4 regions of the Bradyrhizobium sp. 2TAF24 genome follow, and region 4 is predicted to be linked to each of the others. Evidence: riboswitches for the same ligand, from Rfam matches in the RefSeq annotation. Region 4 holds a riboswitch; each other region holds the start of a gene.
The links. A riboswitch is a leader RNA that binds a small molecule or an ion and turns the genes downstream of it on or off. The one in region 4 is predicted to bind cobalamin.

Region 1 (4,194 bases), on a different contig from region 4:
GCTCGGTGTCACTAAGCTGCGGAAACGCGACATACATCATCACCACGCCGGACACGAACCACATGGCGAACAGCAGGCATGTGGCAATGCCGATCCAGCGGTGGATGATATAGAGCCAGCGTTTGGCCCGTCGCACGATCCGCAGGTTCATCGTCAGAACTTGACGTTGACCGACAGTTCCGCCGTGCGCGGCATGCCCAGCAGCCACTGGCCGCTGTAAGGCGCCGACACGGCATAGACCTTGTCGAACAGGTTATAGACGCGCAGCGCCACGGTGGTCTGTGCGTCCGGCTGCCAGCGCAGGCCGGCGTTGACCAGTGCGTAGGACGGCCGCTGCAGCGTGTTGCCGGCGTCGGTGTACATCGACCCGACCACCTGCACGCCGGCGTTGGCCGACCAGTTCGGCGCGAAATTCCAGGTCACCCAGGCATTGCCGACCTGCTGGGGCACGTTGAACGGCACATTGCCGGCATAGTTGACCAGCTTGCCGCCGACGACGGCGGAGAAGTTGTCGTACTTGGCGCGCAGCAGCGCGACATTGCCGTCGACCCGCCAGGCGTCGTTGAGCGTGAGGCCGAGGCTCGCCTCGATGCCGCGCGACGACTGCTGGCCGACCTGCAGCGACGGGCCCGCCAGATTGGTCGAATCCGGAATCAACAGGTTGTTCTTGACGATGTCGTAGGCGGCGAGCGTCCACTCGCCGCGGCCGCCCCAGAACGACTGCTTGACGCCGACCTCGACCTGCCGGCCGGTGGCGAGCTGGAAGTTCTTCTGGCTGGTGTTGAGTGTGATCAGGTTGCCGACCGGGTCGACGGCGGTGGCGTACTGACCATAGAACGCCAGGTTCTCGATCGGGGTGTAGACGAGGCCGGCGCGCCAGCTCGTGCCTGACAGCGAGGTTTCGAAGCTGTTGGCGGGGATGCGGTCGTCGGTGCGGTTGACGGTCGGCCGGTCGAAGCGCACGCCGCTGACCAGCGCGAGCTGCTCGGTGAGCATCAGGCGATCCTCGGCGAACAGCGCGTACTGGTTGGTCAGGGAATGGTAGCCCGGCGTCGTCGGGCTGGTGGTCGCCGAGAACAGGCCGGGATCGAAGTTGAGGAGCGGAACGTAGGTCTGACCGTTGTAGGGCGAGTTGTTGACGTGGGCGAAGGTGATCTGGTTGACGTCGAAGCCGGCGACGAACTCGTTCCTGAAGCCGAAGATGTGGCCGCGCAGCGTCACGTCGGTGCGGGTGCCGAGCTGGGTCTGGTCGTGGAAGATCTCGATATAGCTGTTGCGGCCGATGAGGCCGGTCGCCGGGCTGAACGTATAGGCCTCGATGTCGCGCCAGTGCCGGTTGCTGGTGAGATAGTAGGTGGTGTTGCGCACCGAGACGCCGTCGGCGACGTCCCATTCGGTCTTGAACTGGGTCCAGTTGTCCTTGTAGCGGATCTGGCTGTCCCATGTGTTGTAGTTCTGATAGCGCAGCGCGGTGTCGAGCGTGCCGTTGATCAGCGGGGTGCCGAAATAGCGCGACGGGCTGCGGTCGCCATAGTCGTTCGATAGCGTGAAGGCGAGGTTGTCGGCCGCCTGCACCCGCACCGCGGCGGAGACCGCGACATTCGAGGTCCTGTCGCGGTCGACATAGCCGTCGGACATATTGCCGGTGGCGGCGACGCGGTAGGAGACATTGGGATTGATCGGGCCGCCGCTGTCGACCGCAAGCCGCCGCGTCATGTTGGTGTCGAGCGAGACCTCGGCCTCGTTGTGCGCGGTGGTGATCGGCTTTTTCGGCACGACATTGACGATGCCGCCGATCGCGCCTTCGCCGTACATCACCGAGGCCGGGCCGCGCATCACCTCGATCTGCTGCGCCGTCCAGGTGTCGAACGGGAAGGTGACGGTGCCGGCGCCGACATAGAAGCGGGTGCCGTCATACAGCGTCATCACCGAGTTGCTGCCGGCGAAGCCGCGGGTCGCAAACGACAGCCCGCCATTGCCCGGTGCCGGGGTGGCGGTGAAGCCCGCCGCGTTCTGGGTCACGGCGTCGAGCACGCTGTGCTGGCCGCGCGCGGCGATGGTGTCGGCGCTGATCACCTCGACGCTGGCAGGCGTCTGCAGCGGGGTGAGGCCGAGGCGGCTGCCGCTCGCTGCGGGTGCAGTGAGGTGCAGCGCGGTCGCGGGCGGTGCGGATGACGCAGGTGCGTTGCCCGCTGACGTCGCGGCGGTTGCGGCAGGCCTCGGTCGGGTGCGCGTCGCGCGTTCGGCGCGCCTGCTGGCGGCGCGTTTCGGTTTTGCCTGTGCCGGGGGTGACACTTCGATGGTGTCGAGCCGGCCGGGTTGGGTCGCGCCCTGGGCGGAGACTTCGGCGGGCAGCAGCAGTGACGACAGGGCGATGGAGCAGAGCAGGGCGGCGCGGCGGCGCGGCGCTGCGATCGGACGGACAGACATTGGGTTTGATGACTCGCGTGAGGATCAGTGGCGGCGATGTAGTGTATGTTATGTTATAACGTTACATACGCCTGGTGAGGCACGCAATGGGGCGAGGCCGGCGACGTGCGCGCAGCCGACATCGCTGCCGAATGTCTTGGATAAGGGAGATCGGCGCCGTGCGACGGCGCTGTCATGGAAGGGAAGATCATGAGTCGGGGACTCGCGGTGAGCGTGGCACGTCACCGCGAACGCAAGCCGCCCCGGTCGCCCTACGGCGACGGATCGGCTTCCACCAGGACGCCCCGCCCGATGTGCTCGCGTGTGACCACGGCTGACGGCAGGTCTCCTGGCTCGCGGGTCGTCGCTGATCGTCACCTTCCCGGGCGAAGCAGCCCAGTGGCTTTGAGCATCACCGCCCGTGATTACGGGCTGCGTGCTGACGATCGGCTCGCCGCTTACAGTTGCGGGGACAGCTGCGGCTTGAGGCGAACCTGCACCGCATTCCCTTTTGATCCTCGGAAGGAACCGTCGCCGCGACGATAGGCAGTGGTTCGGTGGGCGTCAATCGACTCGATTGTCGATGCACATGCTTTGCTGTGGCAATAGGTCTCACCGTCGCGGCGGTGACGGCAGGCGGCCGGTGCGCCCTGCGCGGCAGCGATGGCCTCGGCGCCGTCGCGTGGCGTCGTCGTCCGCGGCCGCGCGCCGCCATGCGCCGGAGTTGTCCAGCTCACGCGGGAGGTCCTGCGCAGGTTGACTCGCGAAGGCGTGCGCCTATGGTTCGCGGGCCAGTTCGATGGGCGCGCGTGCGACAGCCCATCCTCGTGCCGCCTGCGCCGGCCTGACCATCATAAAGACGACGCTTCATGAATCTCCATCATCTGCTGCACAAGCGCCTGTCCGCCGGCCGCCCGGTTCGCGTTGCGCTGATCGGCGCCGGCAAGTTCGGCTCGATGTTCCTCGCCCAGGTGCCGCACACGGCGGGCCTCGAGGTCGCCGTCATCGTCGACCTCGATCCGGAGCGGGCGCGCGATGCCTGCCGCACGGTCGGCTGGGATGCGGCACGGATCGCCGCGACGTCGTTCACGAAAGACGGTCTTGCGGCGATCGGCGATGCCGCTGTCGAGGTGGTGATCGAGGCGACCGGCAATCCCGCCGTCGGCATCCGCCATGCGCGTGCGGCGATCGCCGCCGGCAAGCATATCGTGATGGTCAATGTCGAAGCCGACGTGCTTGCGGGTCCGCTGTTGGCGGAGGAGGCGCGCCGCGCGGGCGTGGTCTATTCATTGGCCTATGGCGACCAGCCGGCGCTCACCGCCGAGCTCGTCGACTGGGCGCGCGCCACCGGCTTCCGTGTCGTCGCCGCCGGCAAGGGCACCAAGTACCTGCCGCTCTATCACGACGTCACGCCGGCCGAGGTGTGGAAGCATTACGGCCTCAGCGCCGCCGAGGCGCAGTCGGCGGGCATGAACCCGCAGATGTTCAATTCCTTCCTCGACGGCACCAAATCCGCCATCGAGATGGCGGCGATCGCCAACGCTACCGGCCTCGACGTGCCGTCCGCAGGCCTTGCGTTTCCGCCCTGCGGCGTCGACGACCTGCCGCATGTGCTGCGGCCGCGGGATGCCGGCGGCGTGCTCGAACGCGCTGGTGTGGTCGAGGTGGTGTCGTCAGTGGAGCGCGACGGCCGTCCGGTGTTCCGTGACCTGCGCTGGGGTGTCTATGTGGTGCTGGAGGCGCCGAACGACTATGCGGCGGATTGCTTCCGCCAGTACGGCCTCA
Region 2 (4,194 bases), on a different contig from region 4:
CGAGCATGCGCAGCACGACGATTTTCGCTGCGCTTAGCGTCCGCTCGACATAGGCATCGACCGAAGCCGGGTGACCAAGCGCCAGCAGATTGGTCAGCGTCAGCGATGGAAAGTCCGCTCCCAGCCGTGCGGCCGCGGCGCCGAACGCCGCGAGTTCGCTGTCGGCCGCCGACAGCACGACGATGTCGGTCGTCGGCTGCCCGAGATCACGGGCGACGTCGCCGTCGTCGATGCCACCGCTGGTGTCGAGCTTGAGGTGCATCGGATCGTCGTAACCTCCTAGCCGGCGAGCGCGCGGCGTGCCGCGTCGCCGTCGAAACCCTTCAGACCGATGACGACGAGGTGCTCGGCTTGCGCCGCATCAGGACGTCCGAACGCCAGTTCGACCCGGCTGCCGACCGCCTGCACCACTACCGGCGCCGGCTTGCCGTCAATACGGGCATGCCCCTTGACGCGCAGCACCCCATCCAGAGCGAGGGCCTGCGCCACACGCGCCCGCACACCGTCGAGATCCGACGCGGCTGATGGCGTCACCACGATGCTCTCGAAGTCATCATGGTCGTGCTCCTCTTCCTCACCGTGGTGACCGGCACGCGCAGCGAGATCGTCTTCGGCCGTTGCCTTGAGGCCGATCAGCACATCGGCGGGCAGATTGCCTTCGGAGCGCACCAGCCGCACGCCGGACCGCACCACGGCGGCGAGACGGCTCTCCATCTCCGCCAGCGCCTGCGGCGCCACAAGGTCGGACTTCGACAGCACGACGAGGTCGGCGCAAGCGAGCTGATCCTCGAACACCTCCTCGATCGGATCGTCGTGATCGAGCGAGGGATCGGCGGCACGCTGCTCGCCCAGCGCCTCCTCGTCGAGCACGACACGGCCTTCGGACAGCGCCAGCGCGTCGACCACCGTGACCACGCCATCCACCGTGGCGCGGGTGCGCACATCAGGCCAGGCGAACGCCTTCAGCAGCGGCTGCGGCAGCGCCAGGCCAGATGTCTCGATGACGATGGCGTCGAGCGGCCGCTCGCGCGACAACAGCTTGTCCATGGTCGGAATGAAATCATCCGCCACCGTGCAGCAGATGCAGCCATTGGTCAGCTCGACGATATCGCCCGGGGCGCACGCCTTGGCGGCGCATTCCTCGACAAGGCCGCCATCGAAGCCGGCGTCGCCGAATTCGTTGACGATGACCGCGATGCGGCGACCGCCGGCCTGGGTGAGCAGCGAGCGCAGCAGGGTGGTCTTGCCGGCGCCGAGAAAGCCGGTGAGGACGGTGACGGGAACACGGGACATGCGAACTCCGGATCAGGCAGGTGGAATGGACGAACGTTTGAGCCACAGCGGCAGCCCCGCCGCGACAAAGGCGACCTCGGGCACGGCTGCGGCGATGGTCTGGTTGAGGCGTCCCTGGGCATCCCGGAAGCTGCGGCCGAGCGGTGTCTCCGGGACAAGGCCGAGGCCGACCTCGTTGGACACCAGCACCACGGGACAAGTTGCGTTACGCAGCCAGTCGGCGAGGCGCGTGCCCTCGCGCGCGGCATCGCGGCCGGCGTGCATCAGGTTGGAGAGCCACAGCGTCAGGCAGTCCACCAGCACGGCAACGTCCACGTCGCTGTCGCGCGCAAGGACCTCGACGAGATCGAGCTCGACCTCGCGGGTGGTCCAGCCGGCGCCACGCCGGTCGCGATGATGCGCGATGCGCGCACGCATTTCGTCGTCGCCTGCGGCCGCCGTCGCGACGTAGATCCGCGCAAGGCCGCTGGCCGCGATCAGCGATTCGGCGAAGGAGGATTTGCCCGAGCGCGCGCCGCCAAGCACCAGAGTGGTTTGCAGCACGCTCATTTGGGCGGCTCGCCATCGTCCGGCGACCAGATCGCCGGCGGAATGCGCGCCACGGTGCCTTTGCGCAGCACCTCCGCGCGCGACCGCCACGGCACCAGGCCATAGTTCGACATGCGGTACGCGGACACGAAGCTGGTCAGCGCCGGCACGCCGCGCTCGACATCGAGATCACCGAACAGGAAAGTGTAGCGGTCGGCGCCGGACACCGCGACGGTCACCGGCCGTTTGCAGACGCTGAGGCATTGCACCGCACGAACCCGGGCGGGCTCGCCACCGGCCTCGAACACCTCGCGGAGCGCCGCGAGCAGCGCGGGCCCGACCGTCGGCGGCGCATCCGCCGCGCGGCAGGTGGTGCAGACGCTGACAACGACATCCGGCTGAACATCCGCACGGGCCTCGGGCGCGGTCACCGTAGGCGCATCGGACGGGGATTCGGATCGATCCATCACAAGCTCTCAAGGCGTGGCTTCTAGGGCCGCGAGCTTTGTCGGATCGCGCGATGGCACGGGCCATCGGTCAACGCTCCCGTCCGGTGCACCCCGCCCCGACGCCTCCAAAGCACAAGTCCTGATGGCAGGTCTCCTGGCTTGCGAGTCGCGGCCTGATCGCCGCCTTCCCGGGACCTCCCAGTGGCTTCGGCACAGGCTCGTCGCTTACAGTTGCGGGGGCAGCGCCGGCCTTGAGACGAGCTCGCACCGGCTTCCCTTTTCACCTTCCACCGGGGAAGGAACCATCGGCCGGCACGGTATCTGCGGCCATCGCCGGGGTCAACCGCGCGAAACCGACGACTGGTTGACGGCCGCGACCCGCCATCCCGACGCCAGCCGATCGATCCGGGTCAGCGACAGCGGATCGATGACAAAACGCAGCGCATTCTCCGCCGCAAGGTCGAGCGCGATCGCCAGCGCCGCCCGCACGGTTCCCGAATGCACCACCAGCACCGCCTCGCCGTCAGGCAAGGCCGCGAACCCTCGCGACACCCGCGCGATCTGGTCGACAAAGCTCTCGCCACCGGGCGGCCGGTTGGTGGCGGAGGCAGCCCAGAACGCCCGATAGGCATCGCCCATCTCGGCGGCGAGGTCGTCGTGCCGGCGTCCCGTCCAGGAACCGAAATCTTGCTCGCGAAACAACGGGGCGAGCTGCGGCGTGAGCCCAAGCGCCGCGGCGGTTTCGCGGGTGCGCCGGGCCGGACTGCAAAAGCTGGTGGCGGAAGACGGCAGCAGGCGCCGCAAGCCAGCCAGCGCGATATGATCCGACACGTCGGCAGGCGCATCCGGTCCATGGATCACGCCCCGCGGACCATCGACCGGCGCATGGCGGATCAACCACAGCCGGGAGACATCCGTCATCATGCCAACCGAGCCGACAGCAGGAGCAGCACCACGACCTCCACTACCTGTTCGGCCGCACCGAGCACATCGCCGGTGTAGCCGCCGATCTGGCGGCGAGCCAGCCAACCCATGACAGCAGCGCCAAACACGGTCACCATGATGGCGCCGAGCGCGGTGCCGAACGGCAGGCAAATGAGAGCGATGGCACCGCCAACCGTCATCGCGGTCAGCACCGTGGCCTGATCGGGCCGACCGGCGCTGGCGGCAAGGCCGTCGCTGCGCGCCGGCGGCAGCAGCAAGGCCAGCGCCGGCAGCGGGCTGCGTGCCAGCGCATGGGTCGCCACCAGCGCCGGCACCACCGCGTGCAGCGGCAGCGCGGCCAGCGCCGCGAGCTTGGCGGCGAAGCTCGTGATCATCGCCAGCATGCCGTAGCTGCCGAGCCGGCTGTCCTTCATGATCGCGAGCTTGGCGGCGATGTCGCGTCCGCCGCCGAAACCATCGGCAACGTCGCCAAGGCCATCCTCGTGCAGCGCGCCGGTCAGCCACGCGCTGGCGCCCAGTGTCAGCGCTGCTGCGGCAAGAGGCGGCAGGCCGAGCCGCAGCAGCGCGAGGTCGAACAGCCCTGCGGCGAGGCCAATGACAGCCGCCACCAGCGGAAACAGGCGCATCGCCCGCGGCACGTCGACGGGGCCCGCCGGCGGCGCCAGCGGCACCCGCGTCAGGAAGGTCACGGCAAGGCGGAAATCGTCGAACCAGTCATGCATGGGCACGGCAGCAACAATCGGACGGCATCGCCTTGCTGCATACACGCGCCCTGCCAAAATTGCTTCCGTTTTCCGCCATTGACAGCCCCTCCCTGCGGTGGGATCGAGGGTTCGCAGTCCCGCCCGACAGGTTTTTCATGCCCTTCGAGACGCTCGACGAGATCCGCGCCTTCTGCCGCGACCCTTCGCACGGCAACGCCCAGGCGGCCGAAGCTGCCGCCGCGCGGCAGGACACGCTGACCAAGCCGCCGGGCAGC
Region 3 (4,194 bases), on a different contig from region 4:
GAGAACAGGCCCGATGCGCGGCCCTCGATGTCGAAGAAGCGGATCTGGCGGAAGTTGAACAGACGGCTGTAGAAGCCGGTCCACACATCCATGCGGCCGCGATGGACGTTGTGGGTGAGATGGTCGAGATAATAGAGGCCAACGCCTTCGGGCCGCGGATTGCGGCCATTGAGCCACTCGAACTCGGCGTCGTAGGCCGAACCCTTGGCGCCATACTGATCGACGAAATACAGCAGGCTGCCGCCGATCCCCTTGATCGCGGGAACGTCGAGGGTCTTCTGCGCGGACGGAATGTCCGCTGGTTCGGCGCCGAGCGAAATGGCGCGTTCATAGGCGCGACGCGCATCGACCACCCGGAACGCCATCGACGGCGCACACGGGCCATGGGCAGCGACGAAGCTGTGGCCGTGAGTGCCCGGCTGTTCGTTGACGAGATAGTTCACGTCGCCCTGGCGGTACACAGTGATCGCCTTGGTCTTATGCCGCGCCACCGCGGTGAACCCCATCAGGCGGAACAAGGCATGCAGTTGCTCCGGCTCCGGGTGGGCGTATTCGACGAACTCGAAGCCGTCGGTCCCCATCGGGTTGTGGTCGGAAATGGTGGCGGCTGGCGCATCGTGCGGAAACGGACCCATCGCGGCTCTCCCTGGACTTTGATGCCGACATTTTCATTCACATCGGACACAATGTTCATGCATAATGGGGCGCTTTCCGGCACGAACACGCACGATCTGTGCATCTAGGAGGCTTCTTCTGCATGACATCGATGGGAACCGTCGCGGTCGACGCCTTCGATCTGAAGATTCTCGCCGCCCTGCAGGATGACGGGCGCCTGACCAACCAGGAGCTGGCTGATATCGCCGGCCTGTCCGCCTCGCAGTGCTCGCGCCGCCGCAGCCGGCTCGAGGAGGATGGCATCATCCAGGGCTATCATGCCGACCTCGCCAATGAGGCGCTGGGCTTCAATGTCATCGCCCTGGTGCACATCACGCTCGCCACCCACTCGCCGAACAACGCCAAGCGCTTTCGTGACCTGGTGCTGCGGGTCGACGATATCCAGGAGGCCTTCGCCCTCACCGGCGACGCCGACTACATGCTCAAGATCGCACTGCGCGACCTCAAGAGCTTGTCTGACATCGTCAACAATGTGCTGATGCCGCACGACAGCGTCGCCCATGTGCGCTCGTCGATCGTGCTGGATTGCCTCAAGACCACGCGGAAGCTGCCGCTTGGCCGGCCGCGCCCCGCTGGCGGGCGTTAACGATTTGAGACGTCGGGCGTCGCCACGACTGAAAAGACGCCAACGCCATGTTGTGGTGCATGCGGCCGACATCACCAGATCAAGCATGGCCTGGTATCGCGCCCGGGTGATTCGGCCGATTCGCCCCTGTTTCGTTCCGCCGTTGTTCGAAACGTTAAAGGCGCTCATCGCGCTCGTTACATTTCAACACAAATGCCTTGTTCTGCACGAAGTCGCTGGCTGGCGACGACACCTGGCCGCTGCAGGTACACACCAAGCCCGGCCGCCTCTCGCGAAAATTAACGATTGCGACACGTCGCGCGATGAAGCGATCGCAATCTGTCCCGAAGCCGATCTTCATCTTGTAGCCATGCATTCGCCGGTCCCAAGATGAGGCGGGCGCGATCGACGATCACGGCGATTCGGCCGATTCGCCCTCGTTTCGTTCCGGCAGCGTTCGAAATGTTAACGGCACGAGCGCGGTTCGTTACATTTCGACACAAATGCCTTGTTCTGCGCGATGCCACTGATCGTGACGGCACCTGGCGGCGACAGGCGCACACAAGCCCGGCCATGTCTCGCGAAATTAACGATTGCAGCACGCCGCATAATGAAACGATCGTGATCGGTGCCGAAGCCCGATCTTCATCTTGTACCCGCGCATCCGCGCAATCCCCAGATGAGGCGGGCGCGATCGAGCGCCATGGCGATTCGGCCGATTCGGGCGTGTTTCGTTCCAATGTCGTTCCAAAGGTTAACCGCACCGCGCTGACACGTCGCGTTCTGAGACAAACGCGCAACACTTTCAGCCGCCCTGCCGCACCGCAGCCGGCGGCTATTGACGCCCGACACGGCCAAATCTTAACGTCTGGTTGACGGTTCCCATTTGGGATCAAAAGGGAATGCGGTGAGGATCCCCTCCGATGCCGCAGCTGCCCCCGCAACTGTAAGCGACGAGCCAGCCATCCGTTGCCACTGGGCCCTCGGACCCGGGAAGGCGATGGCGCAGCGATGACTCGCGAGCCAGGAGACCTGCCGTCAACGTGGTCACACGCGACGATGCCGGTCGGGGAGTACAGGCATTGGTTCCATGAGGGTGAACGCTCGCATGGGCCCCGGTTGCTGTGACGTGCCACTGCCGTCAACCGAGGGCTCCATGTCTGCTGTTTTCACTGCGTCAAAGTCGCGCCGCCGCCAGGCGGTGGTCACCTCCATCGCCGCACCACTGCTCTTCACCGCCATCTCCCAGGCCCGCGCTCAACCGGCGCCGACGGCGGCCCAGAATCTGCCCGAGATCGTCGTCAGCGCCACGCGGACGGAAACGCCGGCCGAGCAGATCGGCAATTCGGTGACGGTGATCTCCGGCAAGGACCTCGAGCGTGACCAGCGGCGCACGGTGCCTGACGCCCTCGCCACCGTGCCCGGGCTCAATGTGGTCCAGAGCGGCGGCCCCGGCGGCCTCACCGCCGTGTTCATCCGCGGCACCAACGCCAACCACACCAAGGTGCTGATCGACGGCATCGACGTCAGCAATCCCAGCGACGTCAACCGCGTGTTCGATCTCGGCCAGTTGCTCACCAGCGACATCGAACGCATCGAGGTGTTGCGGGGACCGCAGAGCGGCCTCTACGGCGCCGATGCGATCGGCGGCGTGATCTCCATCACCACCAGGAAGGGCGAAGGTCCGCCGCGGGCGACCGCCAGCATCGAGGGCGGCTCGTTCGGCACGTTCAACCAGGACGTCGGCCTCAGCGGATCACAGGACCGCATCAGCTACGCCTTCAATGTCTCACACTTCGCGTCATCCAACACGCCGGTCACGCCATCCGAGCTTCTGCCGCCGGGGCAGCGGGCGATCGGCAACTGGTATGACAACATGACATACTCCACGAAGCTCGGCGTCGACGTCACCGACGATTTCGCCCTCAACGTCACGGCCCGCTACACCGACGCGACGCTGCGCTTCACCGGCGACACCTTCAATCCCGTCACCTTCTCCAGCACACCGAGCCCGACCCAGAGCACGCAGCAGGTACGGCAGATCTTCACCCGCGCCGAGGGCGTATGGTCGCTGCTGGACGGCCGTTTCAAGAACTATTTCGGCGTGAACTACGCCAGCCACTGGAATTTCAATGCCGATCCGAGCGCGGGCAACTCCACCAACACCGGCGATCGCGTGAAATATGACTGGCGTGGCGTGCTGGCCCTGCTGCCGGCGCAGACCCTGGTGATCGGCGCAGAGCACGAGCGAGAGCAGCTCAACACTGCCACGGTATTCGCCGAGAACGTCAACAAAGGCGCCTATCTCGAGCTGCAATCTGAATTCTTCAAGCGGCTGTTCGTGGTGTCGAACATCCGCCTCGACGACAACGACCGCTTCGGCGACCACACCACCTGGCGCGTGGTGCCCGCCTACATCATTCCAGGCACCGAGACCAGGCTGAAGGCGAGCTATGGCACCGGCTTCAAGGCCCCGACCCTGAGCCAGCTCTATGTCGACTATCCGTCGTTCCTGTTCTTTGCCAATCCGAACCTCAAACCGGAGCAGAGCACCGGCTACGACGCCGGCTTCGAGCAACCGGTCGGCGACCGCTTCCGCTTCGGCGCCACCTACTTCCACAACGACATCACCGACCTGATCAACACCGTGTCGAACCCGGCGACCTTCAGCTCGACCTATGTCAATATCGGCGCGGCAGAAACCGAAGGCGTCGAGACGTTCGCGACCTGGACCGTCTCCGAGACCGTTCAGTTGCGCGGTGACTACACCTATACCCGCGCGATCGACAAGACGACCGGCCTCGAACTGCTGCGACGTCCGAAGAACAAGGCGAGCGTGACGGCGAACTGGTCGCCCTCTGCGGTGCTGTCGGTATCGGGAACCGTGCTCTATGTCGGCAGCTTCATCGACAGCAGCCGCGATTTCTCCATCCCGCGGATGACCGCACCGGGCT
Region 4 (4,194 bases):
GGTCGGCGCGCACGCTCATCAGATCGGGATCGCCCGGCCCGAGGCCGCAGCAAATGATACGTCCCATGGTTATTCGCTCCGGCTCGCCAACGCGTTGACCGCGGCAACGGTGATCGCCGAGCCTCCCAGGCGCCCTTCCACCGTGAGGGCCGGCGTGGGTGGACCGGCCATCAGCGCCGCCTTGGATTCGGCGGCACCGACAAAGCCGACCGGGCAGCCGATGATCGCCGCCGGTCGTGGACAACCGCGATCATCCAGCATGTTGAGAAGGTGAAACAACGCGGTCGGCGCGTTGCCGATGGCGACGATCGCGCCGTCGAGATGCGGCCGCCACAACTCCAGCGCGGCCGCGGAGCGGGTGTTGTGCATCGCCTTTGCAAGGCCCGGCACTGCCGGATCACCGAGCGTGCAGATGACGGCGTTGCCGGCCGGCAGCCGTGCACGCGTGATTCCTTCCGAGACCATGCGCGCATCGCAGAGAATGGGCGCGCCGTTCTGCAAGGCGGCGCGCGCGGCACTCGCCATGCCCGGCGTGAAGCGCACATGGCGCTCGAGCCCCACCATCCCCGCGGCATGGATCATGCGCACCACCACCGGTTCCTCGTCGGCCGAAAAGCGCGCGAGGTCGGCCTCCGCCCGGATGATCGAGAAGGATTGACGATAGATCGCCGCGCCATCGGTTTCGTAGACATGCGGCATCAGCGCCCTCCCACCAGAATCGCGGGATCTGCGACCAGATCTGCCTTGCTCAGTCCATGCCGGACAGGCGCATCCCGCGTCGAGCCGTCGCGAATGAGATCGAACCCATTGGGGGTCGCGACCAGCGTGATCGATGCAGGCCCGGATTGGGCACAGCCCTTGGCGCACCCTGAAACGTGAAGCCGGGAATCGGCTGCAAGATACGGTGCAAGCGCAGCCACCAGCGTCCGTGTATCGGCCAACGCCTCGCTACAGGCCGGCGCGCCGCTGCAGGCGACGACACGCAGCCGCGGATCGTCGGCGCGCGTGATGAAGACGTTGTCGTCGCGCGGCATCTCCTGAAGTCCCTCGGCCAGGATCATGCGCCATGGCGTCAAGCGCAGGCCCTGCACCCGCCCGGCAAGATCTGCAAGCGCGGCGTGGGTGAGCTGCCCGAACGCCACGCCGATCATCACGCCAAGCGGATAGCAGGCGGGATGCGGCACGGCGCGGGCGCGCGAAAGCCTGACATCCGCACGAAAAGCTTCCGGCAGGCGCGCGCCGGCGCCGAGATGCGCGGCCATCCGCCGGCGTCCGTTCGCAGCGCCTGCCGACGTCACGAACCACTCGGCAAGGGCCAGCGCGGCGGGCACCGCCTCTGCCCGTGTCACAGCGCAGCCTCGCTCGACGCCATCGGCCCGCACGATCAGCCCGCCGGCGATGTCGCGTTCGATCCGAATATCGGCGGACGCGCCGGTCAGCACCCGCTCCTCACCGCAATCAACGGCAAAGCCGAACTTGGTCGGAAGGCCGGCGGGACCAACCGCAAGCGCGCCTTCGAGTTCCGCCGCGAGCGCGGTGACATCATCGCCTGCCCCCCAGAATGGCGTTACCAGGATGTTGCGCCGCGCCTCGGCCGCGCCATCTGAATCGAGCAGCCCAAGCCGCGCCAGTCCGTCGATCAGCGGCGTGTGGCTGGCGTCGCTGACGCCCCTGATCTGAAGGTTGGCCCGGCCGGTCAGGTCGATCAGGCCGTTGCCATACCGTTCCGCGAGCGCCGCGACGCCCGCCGCCTGCCGTGCATCGATTCGGCCGCCCCGTGGCCGTATCCGGACCACCAGCCCATCCCCGGACTGCATCGGCCGCAGCGCGCCGGGGCACCAGCCCTTGATCGCGACGGCGCTCATGAGACGGCCCGCGAGGCGGTCGCGGCACGCCACATTCCGAGGACCGTGCGCCGATCACGTGCGATCCCGCCGGTGCCCGGCATCTCGCCGGCATGGCAGGTGACACAGACATGAAGCGTGATGGTCATCGCCCTCTTGGAAGTTTCGGTGGGAGGCGATGAGGCGCGCGAACCGATGATTGCAAGGTTCGCTCCCCCGTCGCGGAACACCCCGTCCGCCGGTTTCAAGCACTGCGTTGGCAGGTCTCCCGGCTTGCGGAGCGGGGTTTTCCCTTCGATCCCGCCTTCCCGACCCGGTCGGGTCAGTGGCCTGTGGGCATCTCTCCGGTCACGGTCGCGGGGGCGGCTGCACTTCGGGCCCTGCCTGATGGCACGAGCCCGATCGCATTCCCTCTTCGCCTGTCTGGGACAGGAACCAACGGCGGTACCATTTGCCCAAGCCCGCGACTTGTCAAGCCATCGGGCCCGCAAGATGATGGGACGGCGGCAAATAGCGGCGGATACATATAGCGTGCCGCCCGGCTCGTCCGGCACCGACGGCGCCCATCAGGCCCGTCGCGTCAGGGCGCTTTGATCACCTCGCGCGGCACGTTGCGGTCGAGATCGTCGAGCCACACCGCGGCATTTCCGTCCGACGGCGCGCGCCAGTCGCCGCGCGGCGACAACGCGCCCCCCGCGGACACCTTGGGACCGTTCGGCATCGCCGAGCGCTTGAACTGGCTGAAGGCGAAGAAGCGCCGCACGAACACCTCGAGCCAATGGCGAATTTCGCCGAGGTCATAAGCCCGCCGCATCGGCGCCGGAAAGCCCGGCGGCCACGCGCCCGCCCCGACCTCCTGCCAGGCCCGCAGCGCCAGGAAGGCGATCTTCGACGGGCGGAAGCCATAGCTTAGTGTGTAGAACAGATTGAAATCCTGCAGGGCATAGGGGCCGATCGCGGCCTCCGTGCTCTGCGGCTTCTCGCCGGCCCCGACCGGCACGAGCTCCGGCGAGATTTCCGCCGCCACGATCGCCGTCAACGTCTTGCCGACCTCGTCCGGAAACTGTCGCGAGGCGACGACCCAGCGGATCAGGTGCTGGATCAGCGTCTTCGGAATGCCGGAGTTGACGTTGTAATGCGACATCTGATCGCCGACGCCATAGGTACACCAGCCGAGCGCGAGCTCCGACAGATCACCGGTGCCGATGACGATGCCATGATGATGGTTGGCCAGGCGGAACAGATAGTCTGTGCGCAATCCGGCCTGCACGTTCTCAAAGGTAATGTCATAGACGGGTTCGCCACGGCCGAACGGATGCGCGATCTCTTTCAGCATCAGTGTCGCCGTCGCCCGGATGTCGAGCTCGGAGGCGCTGACGCCGAGCGCGCGCATCAGGTCCCAGGCGAATGTCTTGCTCTGGTCGCCGGTCGCGAAGCCCGGCATCGTATAGGCGAGCACGTTGGTCCGTGGCAGGCCGAGCAGATCGACGGCCTTGGCGGCGACAATCAGTGCATGGGTCGAATCCAGTCCGCCCGACACCCCGATCACCACCCGCTTGGTGCTGGTCGACCGCATCCGCTGCACAAGGCCTGCCACCTGGATGTTGTAGGCTTCATAGCAGTCCTGCTCGAGCCGCGCTTCATCGCTCGGCACGAACGGAAAGCGCTCGATCGTCCTGAGAAAGCCGACATCCGCCATGGGCGGCTGCAGCGTGAACGCGATCCGTCGCCAGCTCTGGCCACGCCCGTCGCGCTGACGGGCGTTGTCGTCGAAGGTGCCCATCAGCAGCCGCTCCTGGCGCAGCAGGTCGAGGTCGACATCGGCGAGCGTGATCTGCCCTTCCTGAGCGAATCGTTCGCCTTCGGCCAGCAGGACGCCGTTCTCGAAGATCGACGTCTGCCCATCCCAGGCGAGGTCCGTCGTGGATTCGCCGGCGCCGGCGGCGGCATAGACATAGGCGGCGAGGCAGCGTGCCGAGAACGACTGGCACAGCAGCGCGCGCGACCGCGCCCGGCCGATGGTGATCGGGCTGCCCGAGAGGTTGAGCAGGACGCTCGCTCCCGCCAGCGCCAATTCCGCCCCCGGCGTCGCCGGCACCCACATGTCCTCGCAGATCTCGATGCCGACCGTGAGCCCGGGGACGTCGTCGGCCGCAAACAGCAGGTCGACGCCGAAGGGCGCAACCATACCGGCGATCGCGATCTCGAGCCCCGTCATGCCCGCACCGGACGCGAAATGGCGACCCTCGTAGAATTCGCGATAGGTCGGCAGGTAGGTCTTCGGCACCACGCCGAGAATCCGTCCGCGGTGTATCACCACGGCGCAGTTGTAGATTCGCGCGCCGAACCG

Region 1: another riboswitch for cobalamin. It lies ahead of AB4Z37_RS15950 (TonB-dependent siderophore receptor); the one in region 4 lies ahead of cobG (precorrin-3B synthase).
Region 2: another riboswitch for cobalamin. It lies ahead of AB4Z37_RS03810 (DUF1636 family protein); the one in region 4 lies ahead of cobG (precorrin-3B synthase).
Region 3: another riboswitch for cobalamin. It lies ahead of AB4Z37_RS03750 (TonB-dependent receptor plug domain-containing protein); the one in region 4 lies ahead of cobG (precorrin-3B synthase).

Annotation. Positions count from the first base shown of each region.
Region 1 covers NZ_JBFRFW010000009.1:154,676-158,869, forward strand. Annotated here, with positions in the region: gene AB4Z37_RS15945 (PepSY domain-containing protein) at 1-151, opposite strand, end outside; gene AB4Z37_RS15950 (TonB-dependent siderophore receptor) at 154-2,430, opposite strand; cobalamin riboswitch at 2,732-2,956, opposite strand; gene AB4Z37_RS15955 (NAD(P)H-dependent oxidoreductase) at 3,279-4,194, shown strand, end outside.
Region 2 covers NZ_JBFRFW010000002.1:121,558-125,751, forward strand. Annotated here, with positions in the region: gene cobN (cobaltochelatase subunit CobN) at 1-262, opposite strand, end outside; gene cobW (cobalamin biosynthesis protein CobW) at 280-1,293, opposite strand; gene cobU (bifunctional adenosylcobinamide kinase/adenosylcobinamide-phosphate guanylyltransferase) at 1,306-1,842, opposite strand; gene AB4Z37_RS03810 (DUF1636 family protein) at 1,839-2,288, opposite strand; cobalamin riboswitch at 2,398-2,592, opposite strand; gene AB4Z37_RS03815 (histidine phosphatase family protein) at 2,610-3,191, opposite strand; gene cobS (adenosylcobinamide-GDP ribazoletransferase) at 3,191-3,937, opposite strand; gene cobT (nicotinate-nucleotide--dimethylbenzimidazole phosphoribosyltransferase) at 4,075-4,194, shown strand, end outside.
Region 3 covers NZ_JBFRFW010000002.1:106,762-110,955, forward strand. Annotated here, with positions in the region: gene hppD (4-hydroxyphenylpyruvate dioxygenase) at 1-635, opposite strand, end outside; gene AB4Z37_RS03740 (Lrp/AsnC family transcriptional regulator) at 758-1,261, shown strand; gene AB4Z37_RS03745 (hypothetical protein) at 1,814-2,116, shown strand; cobalamin riboswitch at 2,100-2,294, shown strand; gene AB4Z37_RS03750 (TonB-dependent receptor plug domain-containing protein) at 2,397-4,194, shown strand, end outside.
Region 4 covers NZ_JBFRFW010000019.1:8,783-12,976, reverse strand. Annotated here, with positions in the region: gene AB4Z37_RS25985 (precorrin-2 C(20)-methyltransferase) at 1-67, opposite strand, end outside; gene AB4Z37_RS25980 (precorrin-8X methylmutase) at 70-699, opposite strand; gene cobG (precorrin-3B synthase) at 699-1,865, opposite strand; cobalamin riboswitch at 2,086-2,299, opposite strand; gene AB4Z37_RS25970 (NAD(+) synthase) at 2,425-4,194, opposite strand, start outside.